2 regions of the Paenibacillus sp. FSL R5-0407 genome follow, and region 1 is predicted to be linked to the other one. Evidence: riboswitches for the same ligand, from Rfam matches in the RefSeq annotation. Region 1 holds a riboswitch; the other holds the start of a gene.
The links. A riboswitch is a leader RNA that binds a small molecule or an ion and turns the genes downstream of it on or off. The one in region 1 is predicted to bind glycine.
Positions count from the first base shown of each region.

Region 2: another riboswitch for glycine. It lies ahead of sdaAB (L-serine ammonia-lyase, iron-sulfur-dependent subunit beta); the one in region 1 lies ahead of NYE70_RS17145 (amino acid permease).

Region 1 is NZ_JBBPAX010000001.1:3,611,671-3,627,368, reverse strand. Features, by position in the region: gene NYE70_RS17215 (LacI family DNA-binding transcriptional regulator) at 1-188, shown strand, start outside; gene NYE70_RS17210 (extracellular solute-binding protein) at 303-863, shown strand; gene NYE70_RS17205 (extracellular solute-binding protein) at 898-1,614, shown strand; gene NYE70_RS17200 (carbohydrate ABC transporter permease) at 1,719-2,603, shown strand; gene NYE70_RS17195 (carbohydrate ABC transporter permease) at 2,603-3,445, shown strand; gene NYE70_RS17190 (glycoside hydrolase family 32 protein) at 3,474-4,952, shown strand; gene NYE70_RS17185 (carbohydrate kinase family protein) at 4,998-5,963, shown strand; gene NYE70_RS17180 (alpha/beta hydrolase) at 6,143-7,075, shown strand; gene NYE70_RS17175 (ABC transporter ATP-binding protein) at 7,239-8,093, shown strand; gene NYE70_RS17170 (ABC-2 transporter permease) at 8,086-8,742, shown strand; gene NYE70_RS17165 (GntR family transcriptional regulator) at 8,744-9,109, shown strand; gene NYE70_RS17160 (DHA2 family efflux MFS transporter permease subunit) at 9,162-10,664, opposite strand; gene NYE70_RS17155 (TetR/AcrR family transcriptional regulator) at 10,790-11,344, shown strand; gene NYE70_RS17150 (DinB family protein) at 11,421-11,918, shown strand; glycine riboswitch at 12,063-12,143, shown strand; gene NYE70_RS17145 (amino acid permease) at 12,288-13,667, shown strand; gene NYE70_RS17140 (FprA family A-type flavoprotein) at 13,858-15,090, shown strand; gene NYE70_RS17135 (NAD(P)/FAD-dependent oxidoreductase) at 15,107-15,698, shown strand, end outside.
Region 2 is NZ_JBBPAX010000002.1:57,038-72,735, reverse strand. Features, by position in the region: gene NYE70_RS19720 (glycoside hydrolase family 48 protein) at 4-2,994, opposite strand; gene NYE70_RS19715 (glycoside hydrolase family 9 protein) at 3,092-5,827, opposite strand; gene mscL (large conductance mechanosensitive channel protein MscL) at 6,127-6,528, opposite strand; gene NYE70_RS19705 (DUF805 domain-containing protein) at 6,676-7,020, opposite strand; gene NYE70_RS19700 (cellulase family glycosylhydrolase) at 7,295-9,022, shown strand; gene NYE70_RS19695 (ABC transporter permease) at 9,230-10,006, shown strand; gene NYE70_RS19690 (ABC transporter permease) at 10,003-10,803, shown strand; gene NYE70_RS19685 (ABC transporter ATP-binding protein) at 10,819-11,808, shown strand; glycine riboswitch at 11,870-11,985, shown strand; gene sdaAB (L-serine ammonia-lyase, iron-sulfur-dependent subunit beta) at 12,150-12,815, shown strand; gene sdaAA (L-serine ammonia-lyase, iron-sulfur-dependent, subunit alpha) at 12,831-13,712, shown strand; gene NYE70_RS19670 (LOG family protein) at 13,807-14,391, opposite strand; gene NYE70_RS19665 (GNAT family N-acetyltransferase) at 14,550-15,473, shown strand; gene NYE70_RS19660 (50S ribosomal protein L25) at 15,534-15,698, opposite strand, start outside.

The sequences.
Region 1 (15,698 bases):
TCAAATTGATCGGCTACGATGATATTGAGATGGCTTCCTTGGTGTCCCCTGCTTTAACGACGATCAGGCAGCCGTTGGAAGAGATAGCAAAGAGGGCGGTTCAATTGCTGGACGGACTTATTCGCGGGGAAGAGGTTCAACATGATAATGTCCTGCCGGTTACTTTAGTCGAGAGAAGTACTACGTAAAACGGAGAAATAAATTTTTATAAACTATATGTCAACCGATTGACATGTCAAACGCTTAACATATATACTTCAAGTGAGATTTAAACTTTCCTACAAAAGAGAGGGAGAATGAACATGAAAGTGTCTCGTTTTGGTAGCGCTTTACTTTTGCTGCTTGCCTTGTCAGTGCTTCTATCGGCATGCGGCGGTAACAATGCGGACAAGAACGCAACCAATGAGGGGTCAAGCGGAAATGTCTCCACAAAAGCAGTAAAGATCACTTTCCTCAACTCGAAGTCTGAAATTCAACAGCAAATGGCGGAGGCGGCGGCAGAGTTTGCAAAGGCCAATCCCGGAATTGAAGTCGATGTAATTTCGGCGAGCGAGAGCCAGTCTCCTGTAGAGAGAGCTTCTTCTCTTTATGCCGCCGGTACACCGGCAACGATGGCTATGCTGGATGCCGGGGATATTGCCAAGTTTGCCGATAAGGCACTGGATCTTTCCGGTGAGAAATGGGTAGCCGAGCTGGCACAGCCAAATGAGCTTGACGGCAAAACCATCGCCTTCCCGTTCGCGGTCGAAGGTTACGGCTTGATTTATAACCAAAAGATTCTCGATCAGGCGGTCGGCGGTACATTTGATCCGGCAACGATCAATACCACTACCGCGTTAGAAGATTTGTTCAAAGAAGATTGAAGCTTCCGGCGTTGCGCCGATCACGATCGGCAGCATGGATTGGTCCTTGGGCAATCACTACCTCGCGCTTGCTTATGCCAATCAGTCTGTTCCCGTAGAAGAATACTTAGGGACGCTCAAATCCGGCGACGCCAAACTTGCGGAGAACGCCGTATTTAACGGATTGCTGGATACGTTCGATGTTATGAAAAAATACAACAAGGGCATCAAAGACCCCTTAGCGGTCGTGCTGGAGCAAACGGCTGCAGACGTAGCGAAGGGCGAGGCGGCCATGACCTTTAACGGTAACTGGTTGATTACCGAAATGCAGAAGACGAGCCCGGACGGCGAATTTGGCTTCCTTCCGGTGCCTGTCAGCAACAATGCCGGTGATGCTGCGAATGAATCGCTCGCGATTGGAGCGACCAAGCAAGTGTTTATCGACAAGACTAAAGCAACTCCAGAGCAACAGGATGCTGCGAAGAAATTCCTGGACTGGCTGGTGTTTGATGCGGCGGGCCAAGAAATCATGGTAAATAAATTCAATGTCATTCCGGCCTTTAAGAATAACACGACCGAGCTTTCCAATCCTTTGGCCAAGTCCCTGAAAGACTACAATAATGCAGGCAAATCGATTCCGTTCGCAGGCAACTACGTACCTGGCGACCACTGGAAAGTGCTTGGCGCTTCCATGCAGAAATATTTGGTGGATAAAGTGGATCGTCCTGCGCTGGCAAGCGAAGTGGAGAGCTATTGGACTAGCGTGAAGTAAGAGACGAGAACAGGAAGCAGAGTGTCGGTGGAGAAGGAAGTGCTCCATCGACATTCATTATTTAGAGCGGCTTAATCTCGCAATTTCAGAAAGGAGCGTCTCCTGTGATCGCAGAAAAAAATCGGATGAAACGCTTGGGGAATCAAGTTTTTTTCACAGGACCGACTGTTTTGGTGTTTACGGCTGTCATCATCATCCCGTTTCTGTACGGCATCTATCTGACCTTCTTCTCTTGGGACGGGATATCCTCGAGCATGCCTTTCGTAGGCGGCAGCAACTACGTGGAAGTAATTCAGGACAGCAAGTTTTGGGCATCCGTCTGGCTTACGATCAAATATGTGCTGGCTACCGTCATTTTAATTAACGGAGTCGCCTTCCTCTTGGCCTATCTCGTCACGAACGGAATTAAAGGGGAGAACTTTTTCCGGGCCGCTTATTTTACGCCGAACCTGATCGGGGGACTGGTGCTCGGATTCATCTGGCAGTTTATGTTCAACAACCTCTTTACCGCGATCGGTGATAAAACGGGCCTGGATCTCTTCAGCAAAACCTGGCTCGGAGACGAAAATCTGGCTTTCTGGGCATTAGTCATTGTGACGGTATGGCAGTATGCCGGGTATATGATGGTTATCTTTATTGCCGGTTTGATGAGCTTGCCGAAGGACGTGATGGAAGCGGCCAAGATTGATGGCGCCAACGGCTGGAAACGGCTTTCCCGCATGGTGCTTCCGCTCATGGTTCCTTCCTTCATCGTGACGATATTCCTTTCGCTTCAAAGAGGGTTCATGGTCTATGACGTGAACTACGGCTTGACGGGCGGAGGTCCGTTCGGCAGTACGGTCATGGCTTCCATGTTCGTTTACGACAAAGCGTTCATTCGCTTTGATTACGGGGCCGGTCAGGCTCAAGCTTTCGTACTGTTCTTGTTGGCTGCATTGATTACGATAACCCAGGTGTATTTAGGAAAAAGAATGGAGGTTGAAGCCTAGTGATCAACGCAAGGTCCTTGATGAAGCTTCTCGTCTACGCTATCCTTGTTGTTTCGCTCATCGCCTTCATTACTCCGTTTCTGTTAATCATTATCAATGCCTTTAAAACAAACGCGCAAATTATTGAGTCGCCGTTATCCTGGCCGACATCCTTTAACTTCGATAACTTCTTCGTTTCGATGAAAGAAATGAGTTATTTTCATAGCCTCACCAATTCGTTGTTGATCACCTTCGGCAGCGTGCTGCTGATTGGCGTCTTTGCAGCCATGACAGCCCATTATTTCGTACGGAACAAGACAAAAACGAACAACTTGCTTTTCTTCGCCATGGTGGCCTCGATGATCATCCCGTTCCAGGCGATTATGATCCCCCTCGTCTCTTTGTATGGAGCGAAACTGGGCTGGATCCAGACTGTGCCGAAATCGACGCTGATCTTTATGTATCTGGGATTCGGCAGTCCGCTTGCGGTCTTTATCTATCACGGCTTTATCAAGAGCATCCCTCTGGAGCTGGAGGAAGCCGCCTTTATGGACGGCTGTAATCGTCGCCAGACCTTTTTCCGCATCATTTTGCCGATTCTTATGCCGACTACGGTTACCATCGGTATCCTGAATGTTTTGTGGATATGGAACGACTTTTTGCTTCCGCTGCTTGTTCTGCAGAACGCAGGGAGGGAGAGCTATACGTTGCCTCTGGCGATTCAGGTATTTAAGGGAACCTACACTACGGACAATGAGAAGTTTCTGCCTGCGGTGTTGCTGGTTATTCTGCCGATCCTGATCATTTACTTGTTTGCGCAGAGATTTATTATCCAAGGCGTTACCCAGGGATCCGTGAAGTAAAAAGTACAGAGAGATAGAGGTGGAGAAAGTGGCTCAGAATCAGCTTTGCCATCGCAAGGCTATAGAAGCGGCAGTCCATTCCGTAGAAAAGTCGCTGGAAATAGCCCCGGCCGATCCGCATCGTCCGGCTTATCATGTAAGCCCGTCCGTGAATTGGATGAACGATCCTAACGGTTTGATCTTTTATAAAGGCGAATACCATCTGTTTTATCAACATAATCCGTTCTCTCCGCAGTGGGGAAATATTCATTGGGCCCATTGCAAGAGCAAGGACCTGATCCATTGGGAGCAGCTTCCCATTGCCCTTGCGCCTAGCGAGGACTATGACAAAGACGGATGCTTCTCGGGGAGTGCGGTGGAACACGAGGGCAAGCTGTATTTATTTTATACGGGGAACGTCTTTACCACGCCGACAGGACTCCCCGACGATCTGCTTCAACAGCAATGTGTGGCAGTATCCGAAGATGGGGTCAACTTCCGGAAGGATTCCGCGAATCCAGTGATCCCCGCCCCTCCGGCACATATCGGTCAGACCAACCATTTCAGGGACCCGAAGGTATGGAGTCATGGCGGGAAATGGTACATGGTTCTGGGAGCGAGGCACAGTCATCTCGGCAAAGTATTGCTATATCAATCCGATGATTTGCTTCATTGGGAGTTTAAGAGCGTAGTTACCGAGAGCCAAGGGGCAGAAGGCTATATGTATGAGTGTCCCGATTTGTTTGCGCTTGGAGGGAAGGACTTCCTTCTGCTCTGCCCGGAAGGCATGGAAGGAGAGGGGCAAATTGCGGGGTATTATTCCGGCCTTCTAAATTACTCCGCAGGAACTTATGAACATGGCGGTTTCACCAAGCTGGATGAGGGATTCGAATTTTATGCCCCGCAAACCATGACGGATGCAAACGGCAGAAGACTCATGATCGGTTGGATGCCGATGGACGGTCATTCGCTTGGGAAGACGTGGGCAGGGTGCATGACACTCCCTAGAGAATTATTGCACGAGGGAGACGGACGGTTACGTTTCCGGCCTGCGGAGGAGCTCAAGCAGCTGCGCAAGCGGCATAGTTCAGTTAGGGACTACGCGGTCACGGAGGGAGAACTTCACTCGTTTCCGGGAGTAGAGGGCGATTGCGTGGAAATGATACTTCAATTCGATCTCCAGCGATCGGACGCCAGCGAAATAGCCATTCACGTTCGCTCCTCTTGGGACAGTCAAGAATGTACCGTTCTTCATGTGAATCTGTCCGAAGGGAAGGTTAGCTTTGACCGAACCCGTTCCGGCCGGGGGCCAGGGGGGATCAAAGAATGCCGTCTGGAGGCCGGGCTCGGAGATAGGCTTCAACTTCATATTTTCCTCGACCGGTCCACGGTGGAGCTCTTTATCAATGACGGAGACAGGGTCATGTCGGGACTGGTATTCCCCAATCCGGAAAGCATAGGCATTCGTTTTGCCGCAAAAGGCGGGACGGCTTATATTCATGATCTTCAATTTTGGACGTTGCAATAAGCAAGGAACTGGGATCCTGGTTAATCATCGTTTGGAGGGATTAGGATGGATGTGACGGCACTCGGTGAAATCCTTATAGATTTTTCTCCGGCAGGCAGCTCCCCTCAAGGAAATCGGTTGTTCGAGCAAAATGCAGGCGGAGCACCGGCCAATGTCCTGGCGGCGCTGAGCCGATTCGGGAGGGAGACGGCGTTGATCGGGAAAGTGGGTGAGGACGAATTCGGCCACTATTTAAGAAACGTCCTTGTCGATAATAGCATTGATGTGCGCGGCTTGATGATGATTCCTGAAGCCAGCACGACCCTCGCCTTCGTACATCTGGGGGAGAATGGCGAACGCTCCTTCAGTTTCGTGCGAAATCCGGGAGCGGATCAATTGCTGAGCGCAAAGGATATTAAAGAGGTTGGCGACTTGTTGATCGGGCAGTCTTCCGTGTTTCACTTCGGTTCGCTTTCGCTGACCCATGAACCGGCGCGAAGCGCCACCTGGGCCGCTTTAAAGTACGCGCGAGGGCATGGCATCAAAGTATCCTATGATCCGAATCTAAGGGAAGCTCTATGGCCCGGCTTAGGGGAAGCGAAGACCCTGATTCTGGAGGGAATGCGGTTTGCCGATATAGTAAAGCTCTCTGTAGAGGAGCTTGAATTTCTAACGGGCACTTCAAATTTGGAACAGGGCAGCCGGCAGCTCGCCGAGGAATACAGTCTCAGCGTAGTTCTGGTCACGCTCGGCGCGGAGGGCAGCTTTTGCCGCCGGGGCAGCGACACCTGTCTTGTAGAGGGAATTACCGTGAAGGCCGTGGATACGACCGGGGCGGGCGATGCGTTTCTAGGCGGATGGCTGCATGCGTATCTGGAAGCAAATAAGCCCGAAATGGAGCTTTCGCTGGACGAGCTTCGGAATATGTTGAGGTTCGCGAACATCACCGGTGCCTTAACGACCACGCGCAAAGGCGCGATTCCGGCCCTTCCTGCACTGGAGACGGTACTGGAACTTTATAAGGAAACCTAATTTAACAGCTTTAGAAAGTCCCCTGGATTAGAAGAAACCATCCAAGGGACTTTTTCATTTGCCCAGGATATCAAATTTCAAATATAACAGCTTTAAATGTTGGGCTCTCTGCATGCAATAAGTTTAGTAGAATTTAATTAAGTTTGACCGATTACGCGATAATTAGGGGGTTATTAAGAGTGGATAAAAAAGCAGCGAGTATTGCAGCCAATGAAATGCCCGAAGGGACGCAGGTGATTTACGGGGAGTTTGCGGAGAGAGGTTCCTACTATTCTTGTACATACCATCCGGACGTGGTTTACGCCAAATACGGCGATTTGGAAAGAAGACTTCAGATCATTGTGCCAAGTCGCAGCGGATACACTTTTCCCCTGATCGTTTTTGTACAAGGCTCCGCTTGGAGAAAACAGGATTTGTACGCCGCCATCCCTAATCTCTCGCATATTGCCGCTAAGGGTTACGTGATAGCCAGCGTTGAAATTAGGGACACCGATATTGCACGATTCCCGGCAGCCTTGGAGGATGTAAAATGCGCCATCCGGTTTATGCGCATGCATGCGGAGAAGTATGGGGTAGACCCTGCCCGAGTAGCGGTATGGGGGGATTCGTCAGGCGGACACCTTTCCCTGATGACCGGATTAACGGCGGGTGAATATGATAACGGCCTATATAGTGAACAGTCCGACGAAGTCAGTGCAGTCATCGACTATTACGGGGTCTCGGACTTGCTTACCTTAGGCAGATACAATGATATTCTGGATCATGATGCTGCCGATTCCCCGGAAGGTTTGTTTGTTGGAGGTAGGGTCAAGGATCATTTGGACCTTGCGAAAAAGGCAAGCCCTTTGCATCAGAATTTGGACAAAACGCTTCCGCCGTTTCTCATCATCCATGGAGATAGCGATAATGTAGTACACGTGAATCAAAGCATAGAGATGTACAAAGCTCTCAAAGAGCATGGACAGAAGGTCTTGTTCTATAAGGTAGTAGGTGCGGACCACGGAACAGGCGTATGGAATCCTCAGGTGCTTGATATTACGGAGAAATTTCTATCCTCCAGTTTACATCGGCCGTTCTTGAATAAGCCACCGTTACAACACGAAGAAGAATAGAAATATAAAGGAAGGCTATCTGTCCGAGGGTGCGATGGATAGCCTTCCTCTTTGTCTATTCATAAAAAAAATCCATAATCAGGCTTTAGGTTAATTGACATGGATTTAAACACCGTGATATATTGTGCATACACAACATACACAATTTAATGGGAGGTACGGTATGCTGGCCTTAGACATTCGAAATTTAAATAAGAAATATCCGAATTTTCAGTTAAAAGATATATCGTTTCAACTAGAAAAGGGCTATATTATGGGGTTTATCGGTGCCAATGGCGCGGGAAAGACGACCACCATAAAGTCGATGTTGAATATGATTCGCATCGATAGCGGCGAAGTGCGTATTCTGGGCAAGAATATCGCCGAGCATGAAACCGAGCTGAAGCAGGAAATCGGGCTCGCCTTTGGCGGCGTTGATTTCTACACTCGCAGCAAATTAAAAGTAATGACCGGGGTCATTAAGAAGTTCTACAAGAATTGGGATCAGGACACTTATTACAAATATCTGAGAAGATTCAAATTGGATGAGAACAAAAAGATAGCCGAATTGTCGGCAGGAATGAGAGTCAAGTACAATCTGGCCCTAGCCTTATCGCATGGAGCGAAACTTCTCATTCTTGATGAGCCGACAAGCGGGCTCGATCCGGCCGCACGAGACGATCTGTTGGATATTTTTCAGGAGCTTGTTGTGGATGGCGAAATCAGCATTCTATTTTCTACTCATATCACCTCGGATTTGGAGAAGTGTGCGGATTATATTACCTTTATCGATAATGGGCAGATCGTCGCCAGTTCTGAGAAAAACGAGCTGTTGGAGTCCTATCGCCTCCTTAACGGCAGCGAAAGCCAGCTAAACCAGGTCAAAGATAAAATGATTTCCTACAAAGTAAACTCCTTCGGTTTTACCGGATTGATTCGCTCCAGTGACTTTGATTCCGGCTCCGGTATTAGAGCGGCTACGCCGAGCCTCGAGGAGATCATGATTTACTTCGCGAGAAAGGAGGTTATGTATGTATAACTTGGTGATGAAAGACTTGAAATTAGGGGTAAACCCCATGTTTTTTCTCTTGCCTGTTATTTTAGGCGCCTTAATGCTGATTCCCGGCTGGTTGTACTTTATCGTCATTCTTTATTTTTGCTGGATCACGGTACCGGGTGTGTTCGGTCAATTCAAAGCACATAATGATCTGATGTTTACCTCGTTGATGCCTGTCACCAAAAAAGATATTGTAAAAGCAAGAGTGCTCGTTATTGTCATCATGGAATTATTGCATATTGTTATGGCTATGATTTTTGGTATGATTAATATTCAGTTATATTCGAGCCTGACTCCTTTTTTCTTCGGTCCGCATTTGGGCTTTTGGGGACTGTGCTTTGTTATGCTTGCCGTCTTCAACGTGGTCTTTATTCCTATGTACTACAAGACAGCGTATAAATTCGGCAGTGCGGGAATTGTGTCCATTGCGGCCGCTATGCTGTTTGCCGGGGTTGCTCAATGGATTGGAATTGCCAGTCCGGTTGTATCCGACCTATTCACAGGTTCCGGTGTCCATAACACCGGGCTTCAAATATTAATTCTGGCTGCAGGTATCGTGATATTTATTGCATTGACCATGATCGCCTATCGGATTGCGGTTAAGCGATTCCTCAAAGTGGAGATTTTATGAAATGAACGTATCGATTTCGAATACATCGGAAAAACCGATTTATCAGCAGCTTTTCGAACAGATCAGCGCCCAAATCCTGAAGGGGGAACTCGAAAGCGGGTATTGTTTACCGCCGATTCGGCAGGCGGCCCAAGAGCTTCGCGTTAGCGTCATCACCGTAAAGAAGGCTTGGGAAGAACTTGAACGAAGCGGATTGATCAATACCGTCACAGGAAAGGGTTGTTTTGTAGCCGATTTCTCGTCCGAAGAGATGCTGCAAACCCGCAACGAAATGATCTTGAAGCAAATGGAAAGCGACATCTCCTATTACAAATCTTTTGGCCTCACGTTAGACGAGGTTGTCGACCTGTTGAGGAAGATTTATTAAGAGTCTGTCTGAGACGAAAACGGATGAACGTAAATTTAAGAAAAGCCACTCCTTAAGCGGAGTGGCTTTTTTCTTCTGCCGTGATCTTGTTTTTCAGTGGCATAAATAAGGTTATGACGAGTGCGACAACAGCCAGAATCATCATGAAGTAATAGGCGTCGCTTGCCCCCAGAATGGAGGAAAGGGATTTAAGAAGCTCGGAAGTAGTGGAAGGGTTATTCTGCATCACTGTCGCCGCATGGCTTGTTGCCTGCGCTGTATAAATCGTAATGACGACAGCCGTACCAATGGCACCGGCGATCTGGCGAACGGTATTATTCACTGCCGTACCATGTGTACCGAGTTGTCTAGGAAGCGCATTTAACCCGGCCGTATTCAGCGGCATCGTGATAAAGCTTAATCCAATCCGCAGGGCAATGGTACGAATCATCAGATACATATACGTTGTGGATTGAGATAAATCCGTTACCGCCCACATCGAAGGAATAATGAACAGTAAACCAATGATGAACAGCGGCTTCGCGCCGTAACGGTCGTATAATCGGCCGGTGACAGGGGACATAAACGCATTTACAAGCGCACCCGGCAATAAGAGCAGCCCTGCGTCAAATGCCGTGAATCCGCGGCCGTTCTGCAGATAAATAGGCAGCAAGATCATGTCTGCGTACATCATCATCGTAACTAATACGTTAATGATAGAGGTTACCGTGAAGACTTTATTTTTGAAGACAGACAGGTTTAGCAGTGGATCGCCGGACTTGACTTGCCGAATACAGAATAGGGCGGTTATGACGATGCCGATGCCTAAGGACAGGATGACGATTAGATCGTCCCAGCCTTTACTGCCCGCACTGCTGAATCCGTATAACATCAAACCGAATCCGACGGTGGATAAAAGAACGCTTATGACATCAAGCTTCGACTTAGACGTTTCGGATACATTGACTAAATACTTGAAGGCTAACGCTATGACAATAAGGACAAGCGGGATGAGACCGATGAATAACCAGCGCCAAGAGTGATACTCGACTATAAATCCTGAGAGAGTCGGACCAATCGCAGGAGCAAAAATCATGGCCAGTCCAAGCAGCCCCATAGCACTGCCTCTTTTTTCAACGGGGAAAATCGCCAGCACGACACTCATCATGAGCGGCATGACGATTCCTGCACCGGCAGCTTGGATCATTCGACCCAACAATAGCACCATAAAGCTTGGCGCCGCCGCACAAATGATGGAACCGATTAATAAGAACGCCATGGCGCTAATAAATAACTGACGCGTCGAGAAGCGTTTCATTAAATAAGCCGTAACCGGAATCAATATTCCGTTGACCAGCATGAATCCCGTGGAAATCCATTGTACGGTCGTTGCCGTGACATCAAATACATCCATCAGATTACTCAAGGCGACATTCAATAATGTCTGATTAAGTGTGGATAAGAAACAGCCAAAGATTAAAATGGTGAGTAAAATCCCTTTGTTGATTTTCTTTATGTCTTCTTGCATTGCTGATGTCCTCTCCTCGTTGCTTTTGCTTTTTCGACATAGTGTCAATAAAATATATCTTATCAATATTTAAGATTGATGCCTATTTGCAATTTTCCTGAAAATGTCGACTAATCGACAGAAGAAGCGGATTGGTTGATGAAGTGACAATTAAACGATAATCGAGGGATGAAATGCCTGAACAAAAAAGAATCGACCCACGGGCCGTTCGCTCAAGAAAGATGCTGAAGAATGCCGTATTTTCATTACTGGCCGAACATATGGAAATTTCCCAATTGACCGTCCAAAAAATTGCCAACCGTGCAGAACTAAACCGGGCAACGTTTTATTTGCATTATGAGGATATTAATGACTTGCTGCGCCAGATTGTACATGAGATCTTTGATGACTTATCCATGAAAGTCGAGCCGCTGTTACAGGTGCCAAGCAACGACGAACAACAGCAGCTGGTTACATTTTTAAACTACTTTTATGAATACCGGAGCATTTTTGCCGTATTGGTTGAGCACACAGGCTTCAAAACCCACCTGTCCAACTTATTGAAAAGCTCTATAGAAAAACGTAGAGGAGAAAGGAACATAAATTCCACAGAGAGGGTGGCCTCCGTCGATATTGTTGCAGCATCGCTGCTGGGAATTATTATTTGGTGGATTAAGGAGGATACTGAATATAGCGCTGAATACATCGCGGATCAGATTACCCTGATGTACAAAAGGAGATATTTGTAACAGTGACAAGGTCTGTCACTATTAGCGTTTAAGATAGACTTGAAAGATAACATATTCGAAATAAGGAGATGAAATGATGTATAACACAGTTGGAGATTTTATCGTCGAATGGAAGAACGAAGCGGCATTAACCCAGAAGGTGCTGGACGGCTTGACCGATGAATCGCTCTCGCAGCCGGTGTACTCCGATGGCCGCACGTTAGGGAGGATTGCGTGGCATTTCGTTACGAATATTCCGGATTATTTAACGGAGTTTGGAGTCTCGATGGAGAAAGTATCGAATCAAGATGAAGTACCAAGTGCAAAGAAGATGGCGGAAACTTTTAAGACAGTTAGCTCTCAAGTGGTGAACGCTCTTCAAGAGCAGTGGAGTAATAGTACGTTGAAGAAAACCCAGAATGCCTTCGGAAGAGAAGAGTCTAACGCAACCATCTTCATGGGATTGATCAAGCATATTGCCCATCATCGCGGTCAAGTTACTGTATTGATGCGCCAAGCCGGATTGCCGATACCTGCTGTATATGGCCCCTCGAAAGAAGGTTGGGCTCTAATGGGGATCACTCCTCCGCGTTGAGGCTTGTGATTCACCGGTATAGCGACTTTTATCACTGATTAAATCATCACATCGCAAGTATTATGGTAAAATATCAGAACGGCAACAGAACTTCAATAATTTCATAATTCGCAAGCTATGATTGCTATGGATCACACTATAGCAGGAGCAGCTTCTGGAGAGACTGCGGGATTTCCGCGGCGCCGAAGGGTTCACAATCTCAGGCAAAAGGACAGAAGAGTACTGAATATTTATTTGTCATGCTGATCGCAATCGCTATTAGCAGGGCAAATACTATTTCATATTCTTTATGAACCGGGAGATTGGATGACATCCAATCTCTTTTTTGTTTTTTACCAAAGTAATGCAAACATTAAGGGGGAACTAGGTATGGCACAACCGGAATTAAAGAGAGAGCTGGCCAATCGGCATGTTCAACTCATCGCCATTGGCGGCACCATCGGTACAGGATTGTTTTTGGGTTCGGGCAAAGCGATTCAACAGGCGGGTCCGTCCATCATGATTACGTATCTGCTCGTGGGCATCGCCGTATTTTTCGTAATGAGAGCGCTGGGAGAACTGCTGTTATCCAAAGCGGGTTATCAATCGTTTACGGACATTGCCGAAGATTATCTCGGACCGCGAGCCGCATTTATCACTGGCTGGACTTATTGGTTTTGCTGGATCATGACAGCGATGGCCGACGTTATCGCTGTGGGCGTATACGTGCAATATTGGTTTGATATCCCGCAGTGGATACCGGCCGTCATCTGCCTGATCATTTTATTGGGGCTCAATCTGTTAACCGTCAAAAACTTTGGAGAACTGGAGTTTTGGTTTGCGTTAATCAAGGTCATCACAATTCTCGCTTTGATCGGCATCGGGATCATTTTGCTGATTATGGGATTCAAAACGGATGCCGGATCGGTCACGATCACGAACCTCTGGAAACATGGAGGAGTATTTCCGAACGGTGTCACAGGCTTTTTATTTTCCTTTCAAATGGTGGTCTTCGCTTATGTTGGCGTGGAATTGGTAGGCGTATCGGCAGCCGAAACGTCCAATCCGGAAAAAAACATCCCATCGGCAATCAATAAAATACCGCTGCGGATTTTGTTCTTCTACGTTGGCGCTCTTTTCGTTCTGCTGTGCATCAACCCGTGGACTCAGCTCACGGCGTCGGAAAGTCCTTTTGTAAAAACCTTTAGTTTGGTAGGAATTCCGCTTGCCGCAGGCATTATTAACTTTGTTGTATTGACTTCGGCCGCTTCGGCCTGCAACAGCGGGATGTTCTCGACAAGCCGGATTCTCTATAATTTGAGCAAGAACCGGCAGGCGTCGCCGCACTTCGGAAAGTTGAATAGAAATCATGTGCCGGGGAATTCGCTATTCATTTCTACGCTGGTCATCTCTGCGGGGGCTCTTTTGAGCAAGCTCGTTCCGGAGCAGGCCTTCGGAATTGTGACGACCATAAGTGCCATTTGTTTCATCTGGGTTTGGGGCGTCGTTCTCGTATGTCATATCAAATATAAGAAGACCCGGCCTGAGTTGCAGGCTAAATCGAAGTTCAAGGCTCCTTTCACGCCGGCCGTGAACTATGCCGTCTTAACGCTGTTCGCCGGAATTCTCATCATTATGCTGATCGCAGCGGAAACGCGTCCGGCTTTATTGTTTACGCCGCTATGGTTTGTCCTGTTGTTCATCTTGTATTCGATCGGAAGCAGGAAGGGAAGAAGCAGTCAGGATCAGAACATGATCCATAAGCAGTAAGGACGAGCAAGATTAAAGCAGGATACTCTTTTCCATTTGGAAAGGGGGATCCTGCTTTTTTTAACAGTTAGATGAGTCTGTGATAAATTTCTCATTTTGTGATTCAAATCCTGATTCATTTTTTGAAAGTGGGATAGGATGGGGTCAGTCAGTTAAACACAACGAGCCAATAGGAGGGCGAGACATAGAGATGAACAAAATCGAGATAGCCAAGGACACATACTGGGTAGGAAAGATTGATGATCGTGAGGTGCCGTTCCACCGTTTGATTCTTGCTAAAGGGACAACGTACAATGCTTATTTGCTCAAAACAGCCAAACCAACCGTTATCGATACTGTAGATATGGAATTCGGGCGTGAGTTTGTGGAGTATTTGAGTGAATTTATTGATCCGAATGACATCCAATACATCGTTATTAATCATACGGAGCCTGATCATTCCGGCGGTTTGGCAGCACTCGCGGGCAGAGCGCCTAACGCAACGATTGTGTGTACGGAATTAGCGGTTGGCGAGTTGAAAGAAATGTATAAGCTCCATTCGAGAAACTTCCTGGTTGTAAAGGATGGCGACACGCTGGATATCGGCGGCAAAACATTGAAATTCAAGGAAACGCCTTACCTGCATACTGAAGAAACGATGATAACGTATTGTATCGAGGATAAGGTTTTGTTCCCTTGCGATATTTTTAGTACCCATGTGGCCGCGACAGAATCGCTCTTCGCAGATGAAGCCGGCTATGATATTACGGATGATTTCATCGGTTACTATAATGCCATTATTCACCCGCACCGCAGATACGTGCGCACCTTGATTCAGGCGCTGGAGGATCTGGATGTTCAAATGATCGCCCCTTCGCACGGCTATATTTTGCGCACGGATATTCAGAAATACATCGACATCTATGCCACTTTAAGCGCCAATGCCGTAGAAAACAAGCGAGTAACGATCGTCTATACAACCATTAAGAACAATACAAAGAAAATAGCCGAGCAACTCAAGCAATTCTTTGAAGAAAACCAAATTCAGGCGACGGTATTTAATTCGGATAAAGCAGATAAAGCGGAAATCATCGCCAGCATTCAAGCCGCTGATGCCGTATGGATCGGAAGCTCGACCAAATACGCGGATATCATCGGGAACCTGGAAGAGTTGTTGACGGATCTGAAGGAAATGAATTTAGAAGGCAAGATTGCCGCCGCATTTGGTTCTTACGGATGGAGCGGGGAAGCGATTGAGGTCATCCAGGACTATCTTTTACAGACGAATATGAATGTACAGACCACTTCCCAAGTCATCAAATCAACGGGAATGACGCATGTTGAGTTTCCGGTTCGGATCCGATTTTCCCCTAAAAATGAACAGTCGAAAAAAATTGAGCACGCCGCCGCTTTTGTTGCCGATTTGCTGCAAAGCGCGATCTAAGGGATGAGGTGAAATTATGACGAAGAACTATTGTATCATTGGCACGGGTGTCGCTGCGGTCAACGCGGCAAAAGCCATTCGGGATCAAGATCCGGAAGGGAATATCCGCTTGTTTGGATCTGAGGATTCGTTGCCTTATAACCGCATTAAGCTGTCAAAGGATTTGTTCGCCGATTTGCGTAGTGAGAAGGTGCTGATCAAGAAAGAGGCGTGGTATCAGAAGCAACAAATTCAGACGCTTCCAAACACGGCTATTGCTCAAATCGATGTAGAAAGCCATGTACTAATGACTTCTTCAGGTGAGCGTATTTCCTATGATAAATTGTTAATTTGTACAGGTGCGAAGAACCGAAAGCTGCCGCTTCCCGGTTTTGACAAGCGCGGGGTGTATACGATCCGCGAACTGCATGAGGCCGAGGCGTTCAAGGAATTTATTGAAGACAAATCAAGCATTGTGAATATTGGCGGAGGCATTCAAGGTTTGGAGACCGCATGGTCGATCGTGAAGGCCGGCAAAAGAGTAACTATCCTGGAAGCCGCTCCGCGCCTGATGGCCAGACAATTAGATGAAAAAGCAAGCTGCATGCTACAACAGAAGATTGAGGCAG
Region 2 (15,698 bases), on a different contig from region 1:
CGATTAAGGCTCGAGTCCCCAAACGAGGCTGCCGTTCAGGTAAGCGGGAACGCGCTCCCAGTCGGCATATGCCGATTTGGTCGAGTCATAAGAGAAATCGTCCGCTTCCGCATAATTAGTCCAGTCGGTTTTATTGATGCGGACTTGGATTTCTCCGGAGTACGCACCGGGGGCCAGGCTTCCGGCTCCGGCACCGAAGGAGATCTCGATATAGTAATCTCCTCCCGGAAGAGCAGGGTCCACCTTGACGAAAGTGCCGCTGACATTACCGCTTCCGATCGCGGCATAGTCGCAATGGAACTGCTGGGCTTTGTCTCCATCGATGGTGTAATAATAACGCAGCTTTACATCGCTTAACGCAATAGCTTCGTCCCCGTTGTTGACGATTTTGAATTGGGCCCGGATTTGATTGTCGTTCGCGTTGTTGTCATTCGTCCGGTATTGGACGGTCAAATCGCCTTCCGCGGGAATCGGCGCCTCTGTCGGCGTCGCGCTGACTTCTGCGGAATCCGGGCTGGAACCTGCCGCATTGCCTGCGCTTACCACATAGTAGTAAGTCGTGTCGTTGACCACGTCGAAATCGGTGTAATCCGTTTCGGAAATCGTGGCGATGTCGGTGTATGGTCCGCCGCTGAGGGTGGCCCGTTTGACCGTATAAGACTCGGCGCCGGCCGGTTTGTTCCAGGTCAAACCGACTTGAGCGTCGCCGGCTGTCGCCTTAAGGCCTGTCGGCGCTTTAGGAGCCACAGGCTCTACCGGGCCTCCTCCGCCGCCGTTGATCAGCCGGTCATATTCGGCATAGGCTGTTGCCATGTCGACTTGGGACCAGAAGCGATGGTACGTGAATTCCGGAGTCCCGTTATCCCATTGTTTGGTTTGCGGGTTCCAGGACGTGTTGAATTTGTTTTCGAGATAGGACCAGGCCGGATCGTTTGTAATTTCCGGACGGACATCGATATAGCTGGCGTACACCCCGTCTCCGCCTTTGGCAGGATCGGAAGGAACGGTGCTGCTTCCCGGAATGGCGTTGCCCTGGCCGAAGGTTCCGTTCCATCCGTTCGGGAAGTAAATTTCCTTCATGAAATATCTGTAGTAATCGCTGCGAGGCTCTACCGTTGTGATGCCGACACCGTCATTGTATCCCCAAGCCGCATCCAGCAGCGATTTGGCCAATTGTTCGGCCTGGCTGCCGAGTGCGGAGTAGCTGCCGTTTTCCGCCTTCGTAGCGGCTGCAAAGAAGGTTAAAGCTTTGATGTAGCTGCCGAGCACTCCGGCGTCTTGTCCCGGGTTTTTCGTAACCACGTGAAGACCCGGATTGCCGGTGTGATTGCTGAATCCGTTCCAGCTATCCGGTTTGCCTTGCCATTCCAGATTGCTCGGAATCCAGAATTCCCCCGGAGCGGACACGGTATCGATTTGCGGATCGTTGCCGCCGAGTACCCGGTTCCCTTGCTGATCGAGGTAATAGCCTTCCGAATCGGTCACCGGACGGCTGTTGGCGAAGGCATAATCCATCGACCAGTCGACCCAGTTTTCAACGACCTGCTTGGCCATTTGGAAGTTTTCGGACGAGGTGTCTCCATTGGAAGCGAGAATATAGTATAACTCTGCGATCCGTTCCACCGGCCAGGCTTGCATGCCGAACCAGTTGTTGGAAGGAGGATCATGATAGACCGGCGCATCGTCATAGGCCATTCCGTAGAACGTACTGGTTCCTGCCGGATATGCTTTATAGGCACCGTCATAGCTGTTGGTCGCCCCGCCGGCTATGGCGCCTTCGCTGGACTGCAGCCAGGAGTAGAATTCAAGCTGACGTTTCAGCGAAGTGGCCCAGTCCGTCCCCGCCGTCGGCGAAGACGGGATCAAGCCGCCTTCCGGATCGGACAGGGCATAGGCTGCGACTACGTTCTGATAGCCTTGATGGGCATGGCTGGCACCGATGCGCCATGCCCAGTTGCCGGTGCTTCCAAGCCCGCCGCCCCAGGCGGTATACCAGGCCATCAGATAGTGCGCGGCATCTTTGCCGGTACCGGCCGAAGGTGAGCCGTCGGAGGCGCTGCCGATTTGCTGGAAGTACTTGTCGTACATGCCGTAGCGCAAATAGTCGCCCATTTTTTCGGCCTTTTGCAAATAAACTTCATTGTCATAGCCGAGCTCCTTAGCCCAGTACATGGCTTGAATGGCCCGGGCATCGGCATCCGTCGCGTTGGTATAACGCCATTGTGGTGCCGGCGTGTTGCTCTCTTTCGTGAAGAGGGTCATAAAACCTTCGCCGGGTTTACCGAACGATTTGTCGTCCTGGGAGGGGTGAGGGACCGCTTCCCAAACCGATTCCTGTTCGCCGCGCTGGAAGGTGTTTACGTATGCGGCGGTATGGCTGGGGTTCAGCAGGTTTCCGAATCCGTACCAGTTGTCCACATCGACGAGCCAATGCATAAGATAAGTCTGGTTATTGCCGTAGGTCGCCTTCAGCTCGGCATCGAGCGGGTCCTTACCTGCGGCATATTGTCCGCTTAGCTGGCTCGGATACTTGTCCGGCTGGTCATATTCTGCGGCATAGGTCGCCGGACTGTTAGGGTTGTAATAGCTCATGGTCGGCTGTTCTTCTTTACCGTCGCCTTCATTCACCGGGATAATATATTTCTCCATGTTATCCCAGGCTTCTTCCAGCTTGCTCCAGTCTCCCGTATAGTGGCCATACAGTACTTCTAGCCACATCCAGTAACTGTAGGCTTCGGAGGTCGTCATATGCCCGTAGTCCGGGGCTTCGCTCATCAAGGTTTCAACAGCGTGATAGGGGATGCCCTCGGGCGAAAAATATCCGCTGGCGGGATCTTTAAGCTGATCGTAAAGCTGCAGAAAGCGGGTTTCTTCCGGGGAGGCGGCCATCGCTTTTGGAGTCCCGGCACCGAACACACCGGTTATCAAAGAAAATAATAATGCGGCAGTCAAGGCAAGCGAGAGAGGTTTCCTGAACACGTTCGATCTTTTCATAAATCCATCATCCCTTCAATTTAATTTGGGTAAGGATTGAATGGCTTTGCTTATCGATCTTGGCAGTCAGTTTGATCAGATTCTGGCTAGGCTTGGCTCAGGGCTCTGCTCCCCACACGAGAGTTCCGTTCAGGTATAATGGCGTCTTGTCCCACTCGGCATAACTTTGCCTTGTTCCGTCATAAGAATAATCATCGCCTTCGCTAAAATTGGTCCAGTCGGTTTTATTGAAGCGGATTTGAATTTCCCCGGTGTCGGCACCCGGTGCCAGGGTGCCCGCACTTGGGCCAAAGCTAATTTCAAGATAATAATCGGCCCCCGGAAGAGGGGAGTCCAGTTTAACGAAAGAACCGCTCACGTTTCCGCTGCCGATTGCGGCGTAATCGCAGTGGAACTGCTGCGCTTTGTCCCCGTCGATCGTGTAATAATAACGCAGCTTCACATTGCTGAGCGAAATGTCTTCGTCTCCGGTGTTGACGATCTTGAACTGGGCCCGGATCTGATTATCTCCGGCATTGGTGTCGTTGGTGCGATATTGAACTCTTAAGTCCCCTTCCGCAGGAATGGGGATTTCTCGCGGCGTCGCGCTGACTTGAGCGGAAGGAAGGCTGCTGCCGACCTGATTTCTCGCCATAACGACGTAGAAATAGGTTGTACCGTTGCTCAGGCCGCTATCGCTGAACGAGGTGCCGGTCACGCTGCCTACGGTAGTATAAGGACCGCCGCTCGCTTCCGAACGTTGAATTACATAATCGGCCGCTCCCGATACCGCATTCCAGGACAAGTCTACCGTTCCGCTGCCCGGAGTCGCTTTTACTCCTTTAGGCGCTACAGGGACTTGGGGTTCACCCGGATTTCCGCCTCCCGGCGGAATTTTGCCGAATACCCGGACGCCGGCGTCGAACACCGGAATATTTGCGCTTTTTACCGGTCCGGCGCTGTTAGTTCCGATTCCCTGATACGAAAAGTCGTTGCTGTTATCCCAGAAATTCGTGTTCAGTGGCCCGGCGATACGGAATTGCACCTCTTTGCGGTACGCCGATTGGCCGCCCGGATAGATGCGCGTTCCGGTGAAATCCACGTTCGTATAATAAATGTTGTTCGCTTCATCGTGGGGCTGCAATTGGGATACGGTAGCCCCCTGGTTGTAGCCTCCCGCCGTTACCGTAATGTCTTCCGGTCCATACCCGGCGGCGACGGCTTCACTGAGATCAAGATAATATTTGAAGGACATGTTTTCGCTGGCGCGTGCAGGCCATCCGGAGCGATTGTTCAGCAAAGCCCGGATTTCGATGAAGTTGCTGCCGCTGGCGTTGACCGAGGCCTCAACGAACATTTCGTCCTCGCGGGTTTCCGGGGCAGGGAACGAGGAGAGAGGCTGTTGGCCGGCGCCGTGAAGCAGCATCATTTTGGCCAAAGCACCGGTGAAGCCGGCATTGTAATCCGTCGCAACTTCGTTGGACACATAATCCCCGATCGAGTCGGTGTAGGCGTCGGTTTTTGAAGGTCCGCCAACTAGCGCGCCATACAGCACATGCCGATGATTCGCCGGTACGGACTGACTGTCCGCCCAGGACCCGTGAGAGGTACGATGGTGCGGATGCTGCGGCGAATTATCGCCGAAGCCGATAACATAGCTGCTGTTCCGAGGATTGTCGCCAAGCATGTACAGGATCTGCTGTTCAGCGAATGAACGCGCGTTTATTTTCTTCGCGGCATCACTCACCCAATCGGAGTACACAAAGGCGAGAAATGCCTGGTTGGCGGAATACCGCAGAGCTCCCCATTGATCGAGATGGGCAAGGCCGCCGGGGGTGTACGATACCTTTTCGCCCGTACCGCTAACGCCGGTGGTCCAAAACTCCATATTTCGTTCCGTGGATTGAACGAAACGGGGGTCTCCGGTGATCCGGGCCAGCAGGAGCTGGGCTCCATAATGTTTGTCATCCCAGGCGTGGGTCCATTTGTAATCCCATTGCCCCTGCTGATTGGTGCCCCACAAGTCGCTGGCGGCGATCGCTTTGTCCAGATAATTCTGGTCCTGGGTAGCGAGGTATAGCCAAACCGCTCCCCAACTCAGCTCATCGGCGTACCCGCTCCAGGAGTTATAAAACTGTGTGGCGTCCGTGATACTATCGGAGTATTTGCCGCGGTATTGATCTGCGAAGCTATACAATTCCTTGGCATGACGGAGCAGCTCGGCTGAATAAGACGGATCGCTGTCTTTAAAAATGATCGAAGCGGCTGCCAGCGCGGCTGCCGTTTCACCGGCCAGATCGGAACCGGGATGGGCAGCGTCGATTTTATATGCCGGGCGCTGCATCGGCATCACCTCGGCCGGTCCCCACCAGTTATGGTCAGCTGTTCCGTTACCGACTTGCCCCCATAACTCATTCGGGGCCGTATGCGCTTTCATAAAATAGTCCGTTGCCCAGCGAATATTGTCCAGTATTTCATCCAGTTGACCGGATTGCTCATAGCCTTCGCGGTATTCATACACTGACCAGGCCAGCAGGGTTGCCGTGGAGGCCATCGGGAATCCGAACTTGACGTGGTCCCCGGCATCATACCACCCTCCGGTCAAATCATGCCCAACGTCCGCACCGTCCTGCATTCCCGAATCCCCGCGCCATTCCACACGGTTGTTATCGGGAAGCTCTCCGGACCGCTGCGTTTCATAGAAATAGATCGATTTTTGCAGCGCCTCGGCATAATTGTAATCGGAAGCGGCCGCGCTTGCCTTGCCGGGAAGGGATGACCATCCCGAATAACTTGTAAGCGCTAACAAAATACTGAATGACAGTGCACTACTTTTCCTGAACCATTTGCCCATAGCAGATTTCATCCTCTCTTAGAGTGATTCTACTAAACAAACGACTTTCGGCTGTACACAAAAAAATAGCCCGTTCACCTCACTTTCGGTAAAGTAGAGGACGCGCTGTCTTCAGCATGGGGTGGGATTTCTCTTGTCCCATCCATAATATACCATGTAAAACTAATATTTTCTAGTTTTTACAGTAAAAAATTTCTATAAATTCCATTTGAATGTGAAAAGTCCCTCATGCTTAACATGAGGGACTCTTGTCACTGCATACCAATTGTCAAATTGATAGGTGTACCACGCTGATAGACTTAAGCCTCCGGCTTGTTCAACTGGGCGTTTTGTTTTAACAGATCCCGAATTTCGGCCAGCAGCAATTCTTCATTTGAGGGAAGAGGGGCTTGCTCAGGTTTGACTTCCTCTTCTTTGCGTTTGAATCGGGATACTCCTTTGATGAAAAGAAAGATGGAGAACGAAATGATCAGGAAATCGACGACGGTTTGTAAAAAAACTCCGTAATTCAGCGTGGCATTTCCAAACGTGAATGTTAGACCGGAGAGGTTGACGCCCCCAAGTAGCAGGCCTACCAGAGGCATGAGGATATCGCTCACGAGAGAAGCGACGATTTTGCCGAAGGCCGCCCCGATAATGACCCCGATGGCGAGATCCAGTACATTTCCTTTCAACGCAAAAGCTTTAAACTCTTTCCACATACAAGTACACCGCTCCTGTTTCATATTTAGATTACATTCATTGTATCCAATAATAGAAAGCGAGCCAAGAGTCCATAAAAAGAAAACTGTCCCCCATGGAAGTAGGAGACAGTTTTCGACTAAAGATTGGATCGATTGATCCGGTAATTAATACTTCGGATTCGGACCGTATTGGTTGGTACCTTCTTCGCTGTCCAGGCACATGAATACGAGCAGGACAATCGCCCCCACAAACGGAACTAAGGCGATTAAAAGCCATAAGCCGCTCTTACCCGTGTCGTGCAGTCTGCGGACGCCTACCGCCAATGACGGTAGTAAAATAGCCAGAGAGTAAAGATAGTTTAAACCGTTGCCCAGGCCGATTACGGCTCCTAAGATGCCTAGGACAATACCGATAATGAAATTGAACAGAAAGAACATCCAGTATTCTGTCCGCCGGGCTCTTCCTTGAAAGCCCACATAATTTTGCAAAACCTTGAGATACCAATCCATGAAATAAATTCCCTCCTAAGTAACTGTTTTTTATGAACTATGTATATTCGGAGAATAACTTGTTCTATTTATATATAATTGAAATTCCAAAATTCGACAATATCTATTTTAAAATTTATGAGTCTATTATTTAAGATATTCATTTCAACCACTGATTTGTACATGATTTCCCTTTAAATTTATACGGTATCTTCTACTGGGTACCCATGGTAAATTATTGTATGGAAAACGCTTACATAAAATCGATGGCAAACGAGAGGGGAGTAATGAGTTCATGAGTAAAAAGCATCATCGTTCTTTTTTATCGCTGACGATGGCTGTGGCTATGTTGGTATCGATCTTTTCGTCGGTAGCTTCGGCCGATTCGAAACCGGTCGCGGCTTCCAAGGAAAATGCAGCAATCAACATTCAGGCTTATGTCGAGGACATGCAGCCAGGCTGGAACCTGGGAAATACGCTTGACGCTACGGGAGACGACGAGACGAGTTGGGGCAATCCCCGCGTTACGAAGGAATTGATTCAAGAAATTGCCGGCCAAGGTTATAAGAGCATCCGCATTCCGGTGACCTGGGGCCAGCACATGGGTGAAGCACCCGACTATAAGATCGATCCGGCGTATTTAAACCGGGTAGAGGAAGTTGTAAACTGGGCTCTGGAAGCCGATCTGTACGTCATGATTAATATGCATCATGATTCCTGGCAGTGGATCAGCCATATGGAGAAGAATCATGACGAAGTGCTCGCAAAGTATAAATCGGCATGGACTCAGATCGCCGACCGGTTTAAGAACCATTCCAACAAGCTTATGTTTGAAGCGATCAACGAGCCGCGGTTTACGGATGGCGGGACTACGGATCATGCCAAGCAATATGAAATGCTGGAAGAACTGATCACTTCTTTCCATCATATCGTTAGAAATTCCGGCGGACTCAACGCGGAGCGCCCCTTGGTGATTCCGACCCGCGAGACTTCGCCGCAGCAGGAAGATTTGACGGTTCTGTACAACACGATCAATAAGCTTAACGATAAGAATTTGATTGCAACCGTACATTTTTATGGTTTCTGGCCGTTCAGCGTGAACATTGCCGGGTACTATAAGCTGGAGAAGGATACGCTGAATGATTTGACAACCACTTTTGACAACGTTTACAACACGCTGGTCGCCAAAGGAATCCCGGTTATCCTTGGCGAATACGGGTTGCTCGGCTTCGACAAAAACACTGGTGTCATCGAGCAGGGCGAGAAACTGAAGTTCTTCGAGATTTTGACCAATTATCTTAAAGAAAAGAAAATTACGCATATGCTGTGGGATAACGGGCAGCATTTTGGCCGGACTACGTTTAAATGGTCTGACGAGCAATTATTCAACATTATGAAAGCCGGGTGGACAGGACGTTCGTCCACTGCCGAAACCGATCTGATTTACCTGAAGCAAGGGGCGGAAATTCAAGATGCGAAAATCCAGCTGAATCTGAACGGAAACCAGTTGACCGGATTGTTCGCGGGCAGCGAAAAACTGGTTCAGGGCGAAGATTACGAATTGAACGGGGAAGAGCTGATTCTTAAAGCCAGCCGGCTCACGAAATTGACGGCGGCCGGACATTTGGGCCAAAACGCTATTGTCAACGCACGTTTCAGCTACGGTCCGGAATGGAATTTTAAAATCGTTGTCAACAAAACGCCTGAGCTCTTCAATGCCTCCGGGTCCACTGAAGAATTTGCGATTCCTACAGTATTTAACGGGAACCAGCTTGCCACGATGGAGGCGGTATATCCTGGCGGCGGGAATGCCGGACCGCAGGATTGGACTTCTTTCAAAGAGTTCGGATACACCTTCGCACCTTCGTTCGCGACCGACCAAATCAAGCTTTTGCCTGAATTTTTCAAAGAGGTGAAAGACGGAGAGGTCATTCTGAAATTCCATTTCTGGAGCGGCGAGATTGTGAATTACAAGCTCACAAAGAAGGGAACCGTCGTGAAGGGGCAAGTTTCGGCAGAATAAAGGATTTGTAATCGAAGTCCTGTGCCTGTAAAGGCCTGGACTTCTTTTTTTCGTAACGGAGTGAATGTGCGAACTACTTATTTTATCTCAAGAAACCTCTTGTCCGGCTTGGAATATTAAGGTATGATAGTGTCCTTCTTGCAAAATCGCCTTGTCTGAAGTGGACGGATTTCAGCGTCTATTATGCTTATCGGAGGTGCTATACTTATGCTCTATTTCACGCTGGCTTCCAAAGCCTATGCCCGCAACCTTCAATACCGCGGCGCGCATATGGTGCACAATCTCGCTAGCGCCATGTTCGGGTTCATGTACGCGTGCATCTGGATCGGCCTGGGCCGGGATCACCCTTTGGGGGAATACGGAACGCAGGGAATGGTCGGCTACATCGCCTTTACCCAGGCGGCGCTCTGGATTACCAGCTTCATCTCGAACGGTCTCGGTATTCCGCAAGCCGTCAGGACCGGTCAAATCTCGCTTGATCTGATGCGTCCCGTTCATCTGTTCAGCCATATGGCGGCCAGGGAATGCGGGCAAATCGCCTACCAGCTTCTTTACAAATCCATTCCGATTTATCTCCTGTACTTTTTTGTGTTTTCGCTTCAGACTCCACAGCATGGAATTACTTATTTGCACACCGCTGCCGGATTGGCCGGAGCTGCTTACTTATCCATTTGCTTGAATTATCTCATAGGAGTCAGCGCATTATGGACAACCGAGTCGTCATGGCTTTATTGGGGCAATCACGCGCTTATCAATCTGCTTGCCGGATTTTTTATTCCGCTCGAATGGCTGCCGGGACCGCTGGAGAGTCTGGCCTGGATGTCTCCTTATCCTTATCTGTTATATGTGCCCACGACTGTGTATCTCGGCTATGGTAATGCCTTTTGGTTATGGGGAACCCTGTTTTGGTGCGCGCTTCTGACGGTTCTCTGTCTTCTGGCGACCAAAGTGGTGCGACGGAAAGTGGAGGTGCAGGGAGGATGAAGCTTAAATCCTGGTTGACCTTGTACCGGCTGTTGATCCGCACCAGTATCCGAAGCCGGATGCAATATAAGTTTAATTTCCTGCTTGCGGCGGTGTTGGCCGCCCTGATCCAGATCTCCGAGTTTCTGATGGTCGCGATTGTACTGCATAAATTCGGCGCTATCCAGGGTTGGTCCATCTATGAGGTGGGTTATTTATTCGCGGTAATGACCTTGTCCAAAACACTGTACCGGACCTTTGCCGATGAGGTGCATCATTTGGAAAAATACCTCGTCAGCGGCGATTTCGATCAGCTCTTGACCCGGCCAATGCCGGTGCTGCTTGCATTGATGCCGCAAAATTTCCGGATTATGCTCGGCGAAGTGTTGCAGGGCGGGTTCATCCTTTGCTGGTCCCTCGGAGGGATGATGAAGGGCGGGCAAGTCGGTTGGACCGCTGTGCCATCCACTTTGTTTATTATTGGCACGGGCGCGGTCATCTTGTTCTCGATCGGTCTCGCGACGGCTACGATCGGCTTTTGGACTACACGGATCGGCGAACTGCAGACATTCACGGAGGATGCGGCCCGTACAGCGGCACAGTACCCGCTCTCGATATATCCCAAGTGGATGTCCTCTCTGCTGCTGATCGTAATCCCGGTAGGCTTCGTGAATTACATTCCGTCCCTTTATATTTTACGGGGCGAGTTGGGGGCATGGGTGCTCGCGGCATCGGCAGGCGTGGCGATCGTCTGTCTTGCGGCAAGCCTGCGCTTCTGGCGGTTCGGCATCACTAGATACCAAAGTACGGGAAGCTAGGGGAGGGGTTAAGCAATGATCGAAGCCCGGAATTTATATAAAGAGTTTAAGACCCCGGTTGTTCGGGAAGGCCGATTTTCCGGCATACGCACGTTATTCTCCAGGGAATACCGGCATAAAGAGGCGGTGCGCGGCATCAGCTTTCAAGTGGAACGGGGAGAATTTGTCGGCTATATCGGTCCGAACGGAGCGGGAAAGTCGACCACGATAAAGATGTTGACCGGGATCCTGCACCCCACCTCCGGCGAGGTGTCCGTGGGCGGCTGGAACCCGCACAAGGACCGCCGGAAAGCGGTGCGGCAGCTCGGCGTCGTGTTCGGACAGCGGAGTCAGCTTTGGTGGGATCTTCCGGTTAAGGATTCCTATGATATTTTGGCTCAAATGTACGATGTCAGCCCGGCCGATAAAAATCAAAGATTGAATCAGTTTGCAGAGCTGCTGGATCTGAATGAATTTTGGGAGACGCCAGTGCGAAAGCTGTCCCTTGGTCAACGGATGCGGGCGGATATTGCAGCCGCCATGCTCCATAATCCCGAGCTGCTGTTTCTCGACGAGCCGACGATCGGGCTGGATGTGCACGCGAAAGTCAATATCAGGCAGTTTTTGCGCACACTGAATCAGGATTTCGGCAAAACGATTTTGCTGACCACGCATGACATGGACGATATCGAACAGCTGTGCAATCGGGTCATGGTCATTGATCACGGGCAACTCACGTATGATGGAACCATCCCGTCCTTGCGGGAGATGATCGGGCTGCCGACATCCATCCGGATCAAGTTCCGTGGGGCTTATCATGTACCGGAGGATTTGGACCGCCGCGCTCATTCTCATTTGTTCCGTGTGACGGGCATGGAGGACGATACCGTTATGATCGAGGCAAACCGTACCGAGGTCAGCACGATGGAGATCATCCGAATCGTGGGCACCTGGGGCGAGATCGACGATATTGCGATGGAGGAGCCGGAATTTGAGGAGGTTATCCGCAGCTTTTCCGCCTCCTGAGCCAGAACTTGACATTTCTACCTGCTCAAATTACATTTAATACAAACTATAATATACGCGAATGACGATTATGGGAGAGCCCGCCATCCTTGCAGGAATGAGCGGCACCGAAGGAGCAAAGGGCAGGCCTTGCGCGCCAGTCATGAATCTCTCAGGTAACAGGACCATAATCCGACGCGACTCTGGAGAGAGCGTTCAGCCACCCAAGGGGTACGTGTCCGAGTGATGAGGGACATTAAACTTTCTGGTAACCGGGACAGAGAAGAGGCAATTGGCCTTTTCCTGTCCTTTTTGCATGACTTGACTTTCTTGAGGAATAAGAGCAGCCGGGGGAGATATCGATGCGATTCAAGAATGTGTTCTCAATTATCGGGCCGGCGATGATCGGCCCGTCCAGCTCCCATACCGCCGGAGCGGTACGGATCGGACGCTTTGCAAGACAATTGCTCGGTGCCGAGCCGACGGAGGCCGATATTTGCTTCTATGGTTCGTTTGCCGAGACCTTTAAGGGGCATGGCACGGATCTTGCGGTAGTGGGCGGTATCCTGGATTACCGCACGGATGACGAGCGGATTCGCAATTCTCTGCAAAACGCGGAGGAGGCCGGAGTGAACCTGCACTTTTCAACCGGCACGGCGCCTGGAGCTCATCCGAATACAGTAAAAATAAATTTGACCTCCGGGGAAGAGCGATGCGAAGTGATTGGGGCTTCCATCGGCGGGGGGACCGTCGTGATCCGCAACATTAACGGATTCGAAGTGAAGAGCTCCGGCGAGCTGCCTACGCTGGTGGTGGCTCATGCCGACCGTCAGGGCGTGCTGGCAGGGATTACCGCTTTGTTTAGTAAAGCGGACGTCAATATAGGTTATATTATTACCGACCGGAAGGGCAGGACAGGAGAAGCGCTTACTGTGGTGGAAGCGGACTCGGCCATTCCTGAACCGCTGATTGGCGAGGTTACCTCATTGCCTTACGTCAGCCGGGTTTCATATATTCATCTGACTTAGGAGGGAGCGGGTACGATGCGGTTTCGCAATTTGCAGGAACTCATGGAACTGTGTGAGAGTGAATCCAAGACGATTTCGGAAATTATGATTCAGGATCAGTCTGAAGAGACCGGCCAATCCGCGGCCGAGATAATGACGGTCATGACGGAATATTACCAAATCATGAAAAGCGCGGTGCATAAAGGATTGACGGAGGAAACGAAATCGCCCAGCGGATTGACGGGCGGTGATGCCAAAAGGGTGGAGGCATACCGGAAGCGTGAAGAATCGTCAGCAGGAGACATCGCCTGCCAGGCGATGGCTTATGCCCTGGCCGTGTCGGAGGTCAACGCTTCCATGGGGCGGATCGTCGCGACGCCGACGGCAGGCTCATGCGGTATCATTCCCGGCGTATTCGTAAGCGCCCAGGAACGTTTCGGCTGGGACGACGAGCATCTGGTGCGGGGGCTGTTCTGCGCCGGGGCGATCGGTTACGTGATCGCCAACAATTCGTTCATCTCCGGCGCCGAAGGCGGGTGCCAGGCGGAAGTCGGCTCGGCGATCGGCATGGCGGCCGGGGCTATGGTGGAACTGCGCGGAGGCACGCCGGAGCAGGCGGTGCATGCGGTCGGGCTGGCTCTTAAAAATACGCTCGGCTTGATCTGTGATCCGGTCGGCGGCCTCGTCGAAATCCCCTGTATCGTCCGTAACGGATTCGGGGCAGTCAATGCGCTGGCGGCTGCAGATATGGCGCTGGCCGGTGTGCGAAGCGCCATTCCGTCCGACGAGGTGATCGACGTGATGCTGGAGGTCGGCTCCGCCATGCCGAGCCGGCACCGGGAGACCGCCCAAGGCGGTCTGGCTCAGACTCCGACCGGCCGCAAGATCATGAAGGAACTGCGAGCACGCAAAAAATAGCCGCCCTTTTGGGCGGCTGTTTTTTTATACTGAAATTATGTTATACCTCTTCGGCATTCCAGGCCATCTGTCAGGTTGTACAGTTATTTTGAGATTAAACCTGTTGCTTGGTTGTCATAAACGTTTTTACCGCAGGAGGTTCATAAGATAGAAATTGATCCAGCAGTCCTTTGGGAGTCGTGTCGCTAAGCGTCATGGAACGGAACTTTTCCTGAAGGAACTGCTCGTCGGCCATATGATTGATCATGGTGATCAGGGGATCGTAGTAACGGTTCGTGTTCAGCAGTCCGCAGGGCTTGCGATGCAGGCCCAACTGCGCCCATGTGAATATTTCGAAAAATTCGTCCATCGTGCCCGCTCCTCCTGGCAGAACCACGAAGCCATCCGCCAGTTCGGCCATCTTGGCCTTTCTTTCGTGCATGGAATCCACGATATATAGTTCGGACAGGTTCTTGTGAGCAATTTCCCGGTTTTCCAAAAAAGTCGGCAGCACGCCGATGGCTTCTCCGCCTTCCGCAAGCACCGTATCGGCAACAGTACCCATCAACCCCACGCTGGAGCCCCCGTAAACAAGAGTAAGCTTCCTTGCAGCCAGTTCTTTGCCCAGCTCGGCCGCCCCTTGGCCGTAAACTTCAGATGCTCCGGCACTTGATCCGCAAAATACGGCTATTCTTTTCATTCCATCGCCTCCTTAAGTTCATTAAAATTATAGCCTACTTCTTAAGCTTGTTGAATAACCGGACTAGGCTCTTTTGTAAATTGTAAAAGACGTTTATATACTTCGGAGAGCATGATATTTTGAATCTAATACTAGATATGCATGTAGGAGGTAATGTAATGAACCATTCTGCGATAAGCAGAACCATTCGAAATTTCAGACAGGATGATATGCAACTGCTGGGCGATTTATATACAGCCGTAAGTTCTAGAGCCAATGCCGTGTTTTGGTGGGTAGGGAATGAAGAGAATTGGAATAACGTGTACTGTGCATTTGAAAACGGCAGAATGGTAGCCAAAGGCCAGGTAGGCGTCATTAACTCGGTCCCGCCCGGACGTTCCCCGGACAGCAGGCACTCGATTTATCTCAATCTGAAGACACTCCCGGAACGGGAGACGGACGCGGAATTGCTGGAACAAATCTACGCTTGTCTCGTTGACCGGGCCTATGAATTGAAAAGTACTTTGTCGCCGGAATACGGTACGAATTTATGTCTCGGAAATGATGCATCGGAAAAAGAGAACAGCTCGTTTTTCATAGAGAAGGGCTTTATCCATCTGAACAGTTTGTTTCGCATGAATCGCAATCTGTCGGAACCGATTTCCGATTTCGAACTGGATAAGGAGTTTGATTTTTCTTGTTGGGACATGGCTGCTCCCAGTGAAGAGGATGAATATCTGAAAATCGAGAGTGAAGTATGGCCGGATACCCCGCTCGGCAAAGATAGGCTTGCTCAATATAAGGGGAATACGCTTTGGACTTCCATGGTGGTCCGGAAAGAAGGGGCGGTAGCCGGAGGGTTGATGGCCTGGAAAGAAGAAGATACCGGTGTTATTGAGGACGTATTCGTTCGTGAACCTTGGCGAAAGCGGGGGCTAGCGAAATATTTGCTTACTGAGGCTCTGAGGTATTTGAAATCCAACAATCTTAAAAACACATACTTGATGGTTTTAACATCTAACCAGTCGGCGTTGTCCCTCTATGAATCTGTCGGTTTTTACCCGGTAAGCGAGGAAATCAGGTATTTCATAGAAATGAATTAAATATTGAAATATGTAATAAGGGGCTACCTATGCAGGTAAGCCCCTGAAATGCGTAATTGGTTATATAGCTTCGGCAGTTTCCGGCTGAAGCTTAGGGGTGACAACCGAGACGAGAAGTTCATTTTCGGAAGATATAAGGAGGACACCTTCAGGTAGTTCCAGATCACGCACGTACAAAGAGTCTCCGATTTCGAGATGACTTATGTCGGCCAGAATCGACGCTGG